Regions from separate parts of the Tissierella sp. QWL-11 genome, predicted to be linked through region 3. Evidence: riboswitches for the same ligand, from Rfam matches in the RefSeq annotation. Region 3 holds a riboswitch; each other region holds the start of a gene.

Region 1 (4,295 bases), 700 kb from region 3:
ACATCTCATAATAATCACACCATAGCAGCATATACTGCTGGACAGGAAATATGGGAGAATGGAATAGCAGATGTATTCACTATAGGTTTATTGCAAAGTCTTACTGGCTCAGTTAAAAATTTGGCTACAGATACATTGACATTATCACAAAATAAGGGGTTCTATGATGCACCATCAGCAGAAGCTTTAGACGATATCTTCAATGATATTTCAACTCAACTTGGATATTCAGCTACTAACGCTAGAGTAGTAGATAAAATAGGAAATAACTTTGAATTAGTAGCTGGAAGTCTACCAGCAGGAGCAAGTTATAACTCAAGCACTGGTGAGATCACTTGGACACCAGGAACTATAGTAGATAATGCACAAATTAAATATCAAATAAGAGCAAAAGCTAGTTTCCCAGGGGGACTTGCAAATACAAATGAATATGCAAACTTGACTTATACAGATGTTAATGGAAAAACAGGAGTAAATAAAGAATTCCCAATTCCAGAAGTAGATGTTCCTACACCACTTAGTGTAAGTCTTTCGGATGCAACTATAATAATAGGAAATTCTATAGACCTAGGTACTGGAATAGATGAAAATGATGAAAACTATATGAGTCCTGTAACAGGTGGAGATGGAAATGGAACTTACACCTATGAATGGAGAATAATAGGAGATAGCAATATTATCTCAAATGATAAAAATCCTACAGTAAGTCCTCAAGAAGATATACAGTATGAGCTTACAGTAATAGATTCTAATGGATGCAAAGCAGTAGCTACTATGACTGTAGTAGTAGAAGATCCTAAGGGAGCAATTACTATAAAAAAAGTAGTGCAAAATCCAAAGGATCCAAATCAGGAATTTGACATATTTGTAAATGGGCCTAATGGAAAAGAGTATGTGGTAACTCTTCAAAATGGAGAATCTAAAACCATAAAAAACTTAGATTTAGGAATTTATACAATTAGTGAAATAGTTCCAATGAATTATGAGTTAGTAGAGATATCAAATCAAAGGATAACACTTACAGTAGACAATTTAGAAGATTCAACAACAGTTAGAAATAAGAGGGATAATGATGGTTGGTTCCATGATGATGATGAACGCAAAAATAATTTTAAAGTAGGCGTGACAACTGAAAATGATTTACCGCCAGTAGAAGAATCAGAAGTTAATATAGAAATAAAAACAGAAGCGGTAATACCAAATAATCCAGAAGAGGACTTAGAAGATGCTAATTAAAATTGGAGGCATAGATATGGTTGAAAACACTAAAAATAGAATTCTTAAAATACTAAGCAATATAGCTTTTGCCATATTTATGCTCATAATGATATTCTTAATTATCATAGTAGCACAATCAAGATTCACAGGAATGGAACCTTCACTATTTGGAAATAGACTCTATATCGTAGATAGTGGGAGTATGATACCAGCATTAGAAATAAACTCTCTTATAATAGTTAGAGAAAAACCAACTGAAGAAATAGAAGTTGGAGATATTATAACCTACTATGGTAAAGAGGGGAGAACTAGAATAACCCATAGAGTAGTAGATATAGGAAATACTGGAGAATATTTTATAACCAGAGGAGATGCAAATAATGCAGATGACCCAAATCCTGTAGAAGTAGAAAAAGTAATAGGAAAGGTACTATATTCTATACCATATATAGGATATATATTTAGATTTTTAAGTAGTACTCCAGGCATAGTGTTTATATTAGCAATGGGAATATTATCAATAATTATTCCTAGAATTTCAAAAAAATTGATGGAAAAAGCTTAATGGGAAGAAGGGATGGATGAATATGAAAAAAAGAATGATTATACTATCCACCATTTTATTAATATCTATAATGATAGCCGGCGGTTCCATGGCTTGGTTGACATCCAGTCCTAGTAAAGCCGTAAATGAATTCAAAATTGGAACCGTAAAGGTAAAAGTAGTAGAAGAAGGTTTTGAAGACTTAGAAAATGTAATAGCCACAACTTATAATAAAAATGTGCAAGTTCAAAGTTTAGGTACAAAAAGAACTTATGTAAGAGTTAGATTAGTTCCAGAATGGAGTGATCCTAGTTTATCAGTATCAAATGTAAACCTTAATTTAGCATCAAATAGCGATTGGATACTTCATACAGATGGATACTATTACTTTAAATACTATCTAGAACAAAATGAAATAACTAGTAAATTATTAGGAAGTGTAACTTTTACAAGTTTACCATCAGAATATGAAGGGGAAATTTTTACCCTTAAAGTTGTAGCAGAAGGAGTTCAAATAACCCACAATGCCTGGGAAGATGTATGGGGATTAAGCACCTTACCATTTACTCCGGATATACCATGGACTCCATAAAATAGATTTTATTTGGCAAACTTAGAGAAATCTAAGGACGCAAAGCTATAGGGCCTTCTTTAGGTGGCAGCCTAGCTGCAAAAATTATAAAAAATATAAAGGAGGAGGAACGATGAAAAAGAGAAACTTGATGTTAGGATCAGCAATTCTATTAGTAGTATTATTAGTAGCAGGTGGAACCTTTGCCTGGTTTACAGCAGAAACAAAGCCAGTAGTAAATACTTTTACAGCAGGTACACTAGAAATTAATTTAGTTGATGAATTTGAAGGAGCTTTAAATGTAAATCCAGGAGATTGTTATGATAAAAATGTATATGTTGAAAATTTAGGAACTAAGACAGCTTTTGTAAGAATTGCAAAAAATATAGTATTTGATAATGAACAATTAGATCTTGGAGTAGTAATGTATGAACTAGGAGAAGGATGGGTAGAGGATAATGGATATTTCTACTTCACTAGAGAATTAGCTGCAAAAGATGGAGAGACAATTGATCAAACTACACTACTATTTGAAGACAATGAAGAAGGAAATAATATTTGTTTCAAAGGATTAGAAATGGGCAACGAATACCAAGGTGCAAAACTTAATATAACTGTAAAAGCAGAAGCTATTCAGACAACTAATGGAGCAGCATTAAATGAGTGGGGTGTAGATCCACTTGATTTAGCACCAATAGCACCTCCAGAAGTATAAAACAATAAAATATATTTAGGGGGCTAAGTCCCCTAATCCCCTAAAAAAGGAGGGTAGGAGAAATGAAGAAATTATTTTCCAAATTAATGATATTTTTAGGAGCATTATCTCTGATTATGGGGGCATTCACTTCATTTGGAGTAAATCCTTCCTATGCAGAAGATCTTGAAATAATAGGAAGTGAATTAGGACTTGAAGTAAGTCCTAGGGATACAAAATTATTTAACTTGGCTAATTTAAACCCTGGAGACATTAAGGAAGCTAAGATAGATATAAAAAATAATTATACTGAACTATTTGAAGTGTTCATGAGAGCTGAAAGAACTAGTCCTCAGCCAAAAGAGGGAGAAGCGGATTTATTTGAACAATTAATTTTGACTATTTATATAGATGGAAATCAAATCTATAAAGGCCCTATGAAAGATTATGCAACAACAAATATAAGCTTAGGGGATTTTAATAAAAATGAAGAAAAGGAATTAAGAGCTGTAGTTCACCTACCTGGTCCTGAAACAGGAAATGAATTTCAAGGAAAGTCAGTAGAAGTGAAGTGGATATTTATAGCTCAAGGAGAGCCAGAAGAGCCATCAAAACCTATAAGACCTCCTGTAATCATAACTCCTATATATCCAGATGAGCCAGATGACGAGGAAGAAGTACCAGGGGATATTCCGGATGAACCAGAAGACCCCGAAGTGGAAACAGAAGAGGTAATAGATGAAGAGATCCCAGAGGATAAACCAGAAGAACCTGGTGAACTAGAAGAAAGTATAGAAGAAGAAATACCAGAATCACAACCAATTATGCCAAAAACTGGAGAAATACCAGCAAGTATATATTATATAGCAGGAAGCTTATTCTTAGGATTAGGTATAGGTTCAAGAAAAAAAGATAAAAAATAAACTCTAAAAATTAAATATTAATATGCTCCCCTTGTCAAAAGGGGAGTATTTTTATTTTATATCTTATTATTATAGCAACTAAAATATGACAAATTTCGAGATGAAAGCATCAAAAAAGTGAATATTTTTAAGAATTCGACTTTGGTTTTTCTATTGACAATGTAGAAAGATATGATATTATTATTTATGTGAATATATTAACAATTTTAAAATTAATGAAATTAATCTTATCTAAAATTCAATGAGGGCATTAAAAAAATTTATGTAGTGTATCTATACCCAACAATGTGAATATATTAACAAAAATCAATCTAGGAGGTATTTACTTAATGTTAGAAATGAAAG
Region 2 (4,295 bases), 1.0 Mb from region 3:
AAAAGAATAGAAGAATTTGAGACTCGTATGGAGAGAAAAGAGGAGTACTATATAAAGATGTTTTCAGCATTAGATGTGGCTATGATGAAGGCAGAGAGTCAGATGTCTTGGTTACAAGGACAAATTGATTCAATGAATATAGGTGGCAAGAAATAAAAGGAGTGAAAAACATGAATCAAGCATATGCAAGGGATATATATAAGAAAAATCAAGTAAATACTGCACCAAAGAAAAAACTCTTAATAATGCTATATGATGGGGCCATCAAAAATCTAAACCTTGCTGAATTGGCTCTAGAAGAAAAAAACTTTGAAAATACAAATAAGTATATGATTAAGGCTCAAGATATTATAGCAGAGCTTATGATAACTCTTGATTTTGAAAAGGGTGGAGATATAGCTAATAATCTATATCAACTCTATGATTATATGTATAATAGATTGGTTCGTGGTAATATAGATAAGGATATAGAAGCTGTAGTAGAAGTAAGAGGTTATATGAAAGAGTTGAGAGATACATGGATTCAGATATAAATATAAAAGATTTACTAAAAACTAGAGAGAAAATATTAGAATCTTTAATTATAAATATAAATTCTTGGGATGGAAGCGCTGAGTCTGGGATAGAAATCATAGAAAAAAATAGAGTAAAGATAGACAAATTAAGGTCTCTAGAGGAAGCTTTAGGAAATGATAATCTTTCATATAAAAATGAAGACTATATAGAGAATATAAGTTTAATACTTGATGGAGAACAAAAGATTTTAGATAGTCTATCTAAAAGACAAGACGAAGTAAAAAAGATAATCAAACAATTAAGCCGCAAGGACAAAATAAAAGATAATTATATCAAACAAAATAAAAATTCCATATTCATAGATAGAGATTTTTAAAAACATTGTCATATTAGGGGAAAAAAGAAGAATAAATTATAAATTATAGTCTTTTTTCCTTTTTTTGTTGTTTAAAATAAATCCTTATGATATACTTTTGTCATTGAAAGAAACTTCTTGTCGAAAGGGCAAACTTATGGCGACATAAGGACGCAAAGCTGTAGGGTCTCTATGAGATAGCCAGATTCCGAAGGGGGAGTTTTTTGTGCGAGAATTTATAAAGGAGGAAGAAATGTCAGATTTTAGTTATGATTTAATAAAAAAAGCGATGGATGCTTCATCACTAAGACAAAAAAATATTTCAAGCAATATATCTAATATAAATACACCTAATTACAAGGCAAATAGAGTAAAATTTGAAAAATATTTATTAGATGCAAAAAAAATACATATGAAGAAGACAGATGAAAGACATTTTGGTATAGAATCTATAGAAGATTTAGAGCCCCAGGTAGAAAAAAGAGAAACTATTTCTATGACTGAAAATGGAAATAATGTAGATATTGATTTAGAAATGACAGAATTAGCAGCCAATGAAATTTATTATAATGTCTTGATAAGACAAATTAGCAGTAAATTATCTAATTTAAATTATGTAATTAACAGGTAAAAGGAGGCTAGGAAATGTCGGTATTTAATTCTATGCGGATAAATGCAAGTGGATTGAGCCTAGAAAGGCTTAAAATGGATGTAATCTCTACAAATATAGCAAATGTAAATACGACTAGAACAGAAGATGGTGGACCCTACAGAAGAAAAGAAGTATTATTTGAAGAAATGCTTTTAAAAGAAGAGACAAGCTCTGGAGTAAGAGTTACACAAATCTTTGAAGATACAGAGAATATGAAGACAATGCACGATCCAGATCATCCTGATGCAGATGAAAATGGCTATCTACTGATGCCAAATGTAAATATGGCAGATGAAATGATAAATCTTATAAAGACCCAAAGAACATATGAGGCAAATGTAACAGCTTTAAATACAAGTAAAAATCTACTTAAAAAAGCTCTTGAGATTTCAAAGGGCTAATTTAGTATATAGAAATATGGAGGTGGAAAGATGAATATATCTTCTTTAAATAATAGATTAGTAGCAGGATTAGATTTAGAAAAACAAATAGACTCTAATTCAGAAGGAGAGGCTTCTTTTAAAGATATTATAAAAGATGAAATAAATAGAGTAAATGATATGCAGATAAGGGCAGATGAAATGACAGAAAAATTCATAGCTGGTGAAATAGAAGATTTACATAGTGTAATGATTGCAACAGAAGAAGCAAGACTCTCTTTAGAACTTGCAGTACAAATTAGAAATAAATGTATAGAGGCTTATAAAGAAATAAATAATATGCAATTATAAGATTTGTTAAGGAGCTATAGTTAATGGAAAATATCAAGACAAAATTAAATGGAGTAAAAGAGGGTTGGGAAAAGATAAGCACTAAAAAGAAGATTATTATGGTTGTATTAATATCTAGTATGATTTTGTTTGGATATCTATACTCTAATTTTATTGATAATTCTAACTATGTGACTTTATTTACTAATCTAGAATTTGCAGATGCAGGAAATATAGTGAATGATTTAGAACTTAAAGGTATAGATTATAAGCTAGAAGAAAATGGAACAAAAATACTTATAGATGAAGAAAAGGTAGACAAGTATAGACTTCAGCTTGCCATGGATGGAAACATGCCAGAAAACTCTAAAGGGTTTGAAATATTTGATGATATAGGACTTATGGTAACAGAAGATGATAGAAAGATAATGTACCAACGAGCTTTAGCTGGAGAACTACAGAGGTCTATTATGTCACTAGATCCTATAAATTCTGCAAAGGTAAATCTTGTAATGTCTGAAAAAAGCATATTTGAAACAGAACAAAAGCCTGCTACAGCATCTATAATAATAGATATTAAACCAAATCAAAAGGTAAATGATTCTATGATTAGGGGAATAGCAGCTTTAGTATCTGGTGCTGTAGGAAATCTCCCAGATGAAAATATAAAGATAATAGACTCTAAAGGAAATTTATTAAGTGGAGTATTAACTGATGAAAAAGAATTAAATACTTTAGATATTGTAAATCAGCATCAGAAGGTAAAAAAAGATTTTGAAACACAGATTGAAAATAATCTAAACGAAATTTTAGGAAGTGCATTTGGTAGAGATAAGATAAAAGTCTCTGTATTTGCAGATTTAGACTTTGATTCCCAGGAGACTACAAATATAGAATACAAAGATCCAGTGATAAGAAGTGAACAAATAGATTTAAGTGGAAATGATATAAACACTGATGCATTGGAGTCTGGACTTATAGGAGATAATACAAGCAATGTATTTCAAGGTGAAGATGAGGGAAATCAAAGTTATAGCAAAACTACAAATAATGAACTGTCCACAGAAACTACTACTACTATAAAGGCTCCAGGAAAGGTAAATAAAATAACTACATCTGTAGTATTTGATGGAACACTTTCAGATGATAGATCTCAGACTATAGAAAATATAGTTAGAACTGCTACAGGATTTGATGCAGCTAGGGGAGATGAAATCACAGTAGAGGGAGTCATGTTTGATAGGACTTATGAGACTCAATTACAAGAAGAATTAGCAGCTATAAAAGCTGAAGAAGAAGCGAATAGAAGCTTTTTAGAGAAATATGGAGAGTATTTGATATTTGGTATACTTGTATCTTTGGTTATAGCAATTTTTGTATCTTTAATGAGTCTTTTATCTTCAAAGAAGAAAAAGAAAGAAGAACAGCTTATACTTGAGTCTACTCCAGACTATGAGGAGTCGGTGGATATACAGGTAGACGATGTAATGGATATTATGGAAGAAAAAATAGAAGTAAAACCTGACAAAAAGAAAAAGAAAGCCCAAGACTATGCGATGGAGAATCCACAATTAGCAGCAGACTTAATTAAAGCATGGATGAAGGACTAATAGGTGATGATATGAGAAAACAATCCAATGGTATAAAAAAAGCAGCTATTTTATTGATATCTTTAGGCCCAGAGACAGCTTCTCAAATCTTGAAGTTATTGCCAGATGCAATGATTCAAAAGGTCACTTATGAAATAGCAAATATAGATTATGTAGAGCCTCATGAAAAGGACAAAATTATAGATGAATTTATAGATATGGCATCTGCTAGGGAATATGTGTTAGATGGAGGAGTTGAGTATGCCAAGGACTTATTAAATAAAGCCTTGGGAACTCAAAGGGCTAAAGAAGTAATAGATATGTTAAATCAAATTCAACAAAGTGAAAGACCCTTTGCAATTGCTAGAAAGGCAGATCCCTATCAACTTACAAATTTGTTAAAGAACGAACATCCTCAAACTATAGCCCTTATAATGTGCTATATGCAGCCTGAAAAAGCAGCTTTAGTTTTA
Region 3 (4,295 bases):
TATTATTTGAACTATCATTCCCACTACAGCTAGTATTAATCGGAATATTTGAACTTTCAAAGTATTCTTCTAAATCTTTCAAGTTAACTGAAGCCCAACCTGAGTAGTTTATCTCCTTATTACTAATTATTAGTCCATTGAAGTTTCCACTAGTATATTTAACTATTCCATCTGGAGCTATCAAGACTCCAGTTAAATCCTTATCTCCTCTAAGAATAATGTCCCCCTTGCTAATTATAACTACTTCACGCTTTATATTTTGCCAGTCAGTATTATTATAATTATTAACAAACCATTTAGCATTTTTTGGTATTTCACTTGTAGTATTAGCCTTTATTTCATATTCTTTGCTTTCATACCAACTATCCTATTTTACAATCAGGGACTTCAAAACTAAAGTCTGGCTCTTTTAAAGCTGGGACAGACTGTCATTCCACCCATTACTATGAAATCTCTATTTGTATAAACATCTCTATACATTTGTCTCTCAGAGTCTAAATTTTTAGCATTTCCATCTAAATAAATATCTCCTGAATCACTTTGGTCTCCATATGTCTGCCCTTAAATAACGCCAGTATCTAATTGCTTAAAATAAATATTTTTTTACATTTATTTCTGCCCCCCCATTCATAGTAGTGTTGTCTTTTTACTATGAACATTGAATTCAGAACCACCAAAGACAAACTTATCAATACTAAACAACAATTTAGAAGGGAGATTTCCAGTTTCTTGATTATTCTAATTTAACGATATAATTGTATTCACTGTTCTTTTAGTATCCCTCATCTCTTCTACTAAAATAATTTTATACTCTCTACAATCTTCCCATTTCTAATAATTGAATAGAAACTTCATCTTTAGGGTATTCAACATTGTTTTTTTGAAATCATTTATAATAATTATATCTTTTGTAAAAAGTTCCTCCAAAAATATTTTCTGATATTTTAGTATAAGCATTATCGTTTAATTTTGCTTCCAAATCCTTATAAGAAATATTTTTACTCAAATAATAAATTAATTCCATAGTGTCTTTTCCAAGATATATTGATTCAAGTGTGGTTTGCGATTTATTATTAGTTTCCACTGACATTGTAAATAATGATAAAAATCCAACAATTATAATTCCAATTATTGCTATGGAAATTATAACTTCTACTAGTGTTAGTCCATTTCTAGATTTTTTAAAATTTTTCACCATAATCTACTCCTTGAATAAATATAATAGGTTGAGAAATTAATATATTATCATGATTTTTTTCGATAGTTAAACTATATATATATCAATTATTTTATTTAAAAAATGTTCCGAAATACCAATTAATCAATTCTTCTCCCCAAAATAAAGTTATCATAAATCCTAATATAATAAATGGAGCAAAAGGAATGGGGTCTTTTCTTGTCTTTAGTTTTGTTGCTAATAAAAATATTGATATAATCCCACCTAATATAAAAGATAAAAATATGGTAAGTAATATATATTTAATTCTTATGGTAAATCCTAAAGCTCCAACTAATGTAACATCTCCTCCACCCATTCCGCCTTTTGATAAGATCATTATAGCTAAGAATAATCCTCCAGCTATTAAAAGTCCTCCAATAGAGTCAATGAAGTTTATAGGTATTTTATATATTATATTATTTGTTAGTTTATGTAATACAGATAGTATTAGAATTGTTATTACTAAACTATCTGGGATAATCATTTCTTTTAAATCTATTAAAGTTATCACTATTAATGTTGATGATATAAGGGCGTAGAATATAAAGTCTATTGATAATTTAAATTTATAAAATAATAATAAGTAAATGATTGCATTAAGTAATTCTATTAATGGATACTGTATTGAAATTTTGTCTTTACAGTATTTACATCTTCCCTTTAAAATTAAATAAGAAAACATGGGTATATTCTCATACCATTTTAAAGGCGTATTACAATTTGGACAATGGGATGATGGGAAAGCTATACTTCCTTCTCTTGGTATTCTATATATGCATACATTTAAAAATGATCCTATTAATAGTCCATATATGAATATAAGTGTAGTCATGAATTGCTCCTTTGATGTAAGATTTATTTTTTATATTATCTAAACAAACGTCCTCAACATCTCTTTACATAATATAATATTCCATACCAGAGGATATTTTCTTTCAGTAATTATCAGAATATTGAATAGGTTATTGGATTATGTAACTAGATCACTTGTTTTATGTCTTTATTCTTCTGATAGATCAAATAATGTATAGTCATCAGCTGTTACACCACTACCATCAGATTTTTTAAATCCAAATTGACCTGCTTTCAAATTAACTGTTGCTCTGTTTTCAACAATTTTATAGGTTACTCCTGAAGGGCCCTTTGGTTCAGCATTTAAATAGCCTAAACCAACAAGACCACCTTTGTTAGAATCAGTAGAATCTTGATCGCTTGGTATATCTATTACTTCTTTTCCATCAGCCTCAGCTATACTTAAAGCACTCTCTATAGTTCTAAGATTTAATCTCACTACGCTTCTATTTGCCTTATCTCTTGATCCAGTCAATCTTGGAACAGCCAATGCAGCTAAAACACCCAATATTCCAATAACAACTACTAATTCTACCAATGTAAAACCTTTCTTGTTTCTTTTTTTGTTAATCCGTTTTAACATAATCATTTTCCTCCTTTTGTTTATAAAAATTTATAATTCCTATTACCCTCGCCCTTTTGCACCACCACCTTTAAAATCGACTTAAATTAAAAATCCTTCGCAAGTTCAGATACAATAGAATGAGAAGCTTGTACTTGATTAAAAAGCTTTCACTCAAGATGCTATACATACACTAAGATTAACAAAATGTATAAAAAACTGCATAAATAACCATTCTGATATTTATGCACCCGAACGATTATCTTATCTTTTGATAATTTAGACTCTGGATTTGCGTCAGTGAGTTTCCCCACCTTTGCCCAGGCAATATTTATTTTTTGACAATTCAATCTATTTTAGAGTACATTAATACAAAGTAAATGTCAATATATGGATTATTTTATGTTATATATTAAATGTCTATATAGTATTTACCATATCAAACATAGGGATTGCCATTGCTATTACTATAAACCCAATAATTATTGCCATTATTACTAGCATTATTGGCTCCATAAGAGTCGTAAGCTTTTGTAGTGATACTTCTAATTCTTCATCATAAAAATCTGCTGTCTTATATAGTATGTCATCTAGAGTACCTGATTCTTCTCCTATTTTTATCATTGAATCTACCATAGGTGGGAATACTCCTACTTCACTTACTGCTCGAGATAGAGAAACTCCCTTTCTCACATCTTCTATAATCTTTTCCATTCTATCTTGAACTACTACATTTCCCACTACTTTTCCAACCACTTCTATTGATTCAAGAAGTGGTATTCCACTTGTAATAAGAGTAGATAGAGTTCTTGTAAATCTTGATGTGACTATTTTTGTAGAGGTATCTTTTAATACTGGGATTTTTAATTTTAGTCCATCAAAAAACCTCATACCATTTGGTGTTTTTTTATAAAATGTAATTGTGAACGTCAATCCAATAAGACCTCCAAAGAATATATACCAATATCTTGTAAGCCAATTGCTCACATTTAAAAGGTTTTGTGTAACTATTGGTAAATCTTGACCGCTAGATTCAAACATTGAGATAAATGTAGGCATAACTGCTACTAATAGAAATATAACTACAGCTATGGATACCACAGCTAGAACTATAGGATAGATCATTGCTGATTTTATTTTGTTTTCAAGCTTATTTTCCTTTTCAAAGTGTACTGCCATTCTCTCCATTATAGTATCCAAATTACCACTTATCTCTCCTGCTTCAACCATATTAATTAATAGAATTGGGAATACATTTCTATGTTTTAGCATTGCTTGAGATAGTATAAATCCCTTTTGTACGTCTCCATGAATATCTTCTAATGCTTTGACAAGTGCTTTGTTTTCTGTTTGCTTTTCAAGTATATCTATACATTTTACTATACCAATACCTGCATCTAGCATGGTATAAAATTGCCTACAAAAAACTGCTAAGTCTTTTTTCTTAACTTTTGGAGAGAATATATCTATCTTTGCATCTGCCTCTATATCCTTTTCTATTTTTACAGGCAAATAATTATTTCCTTTAAGCATAGAAATTACATCTGACTCCTTATCTCCCTCAAAAAAACCTTCTATGGTTTCTCCCGAAAGAGAAACTGCCTTGTATTTGTATATCATATTGCCTCCTATATAATATATCTATTTACATATTCTTTGTTT

What was found. Region 3 has a riboswitch for cyclic di-GMP ahead of AC4PG3_RS07685 (type II secretion system protein). Riboswitches for the same ligand answer to the same signal wherever they lie in the genome.
Region 1: it holds a riboswitch for cyclic di-GMP, as region 3 does, so the genes downstream of both, AC4PG3_RS11405 (TasA family protein) here and AC4PG3_RS07685 (type II secretion system protein) in region 3, are expected to answer to the same signal.
Region 2: it holds a riboswitch for cyclic di-GMP, as region 3 does, so the genes downstream of both, flgB (flagellar basal body rod protein FlgB) here and AC4PG3_RS07685 (type II secretion system protein) in region 3, are expected to answer to the same signal.

Annotation. Positions count from the first base shown of each region.
Region 1 is NZ_CM178750.1:2,281,869-2,286,163, reverse strand. It holds gene AC4PG3_RS11420 (VWA domain-containing protein) at 1-1,236, shown strand, start outside; gene AC4PG3_RS11415 (signal peptidase I) at 1,226-1,783, shown strand; gene AC4PG3_RS11410 (hypothetical protein) at 1,806-2,354, shown strand; cyclic di-GMP riboswitch class I at 2,359-2,437, shown strand; gene AC4PG3_RS11405 (TasA family protein) at 2,467-3,048, shown strand; gene AC4PG3_RS11400 (LPXTG cell wall anchor domain-containing protein) at 3,111-3,950, shown strand; gene AC4PG3_RS11395 (NADH-quinone oxidoreductase subunit NuoE family protein) at 4,280-4,295, shown strand, end outside.
Region 2 is NZ_CM178750.1:3,834-8,128, reverse strand. It holds gene fliD (flagellar filament capping protein FliD) at 1-156, shown strand, start outside; gene fliS (flagellar export chaperone FliS) at 171-533, shown strand; gene AC4PG3_RS00050 (hypothetical protein) at 518-892, shown strand; cyclic di-GMP riboswitch class I at 1,010-1,084, shown strand; gene flgB (flagellar basal body rod protein FlgB) at 1,125-1,502, shown strand; gene flgC (flagellar basal body rod protein FlgC) at 1,517-1,924, shown strand; gene fliE (flagellar hook-basal body complex protein FliE) at 1,955-2,254, shown strand; gene fliF (flagellar basal-body MS-ring/collar protein FliF) at 2,278-3,843, shown strand; gene fliG (flagellar motor switch protein FliG) at 3,828-4,295, shown strand, end outside.
Region 3 is NZ_CM178750.1:1,586,329-1,590,623, forward strand. It holds gene AC4PG3_RS07670 (hypothetical protein) at 1-184, opposite strand, end outside; gene AC4PG3_RS07675 (prepilin-type N-terminal cleavage/methylation domain-containing protein) at 887-1,198, opposite strand; gene AC4PG3_RS07680 (prepilin peptidase) at 1,290-2,051, opposite strand; gene AC4PG3_RS07685 (type II secretion system protein) at 2,220-2,654, opposite strand; cyclic di-GMP riboswitch class I at 2,877-2,964, opposite strand; gene AC4PG3_RS07690 (type II secretion system F family protein) at 3,054-4,253, opposite strand; gene AC4PG3_RS07695 (type IV pilus twitching motility protein PilT) at 4,262-4,295, opposite strand, start outside.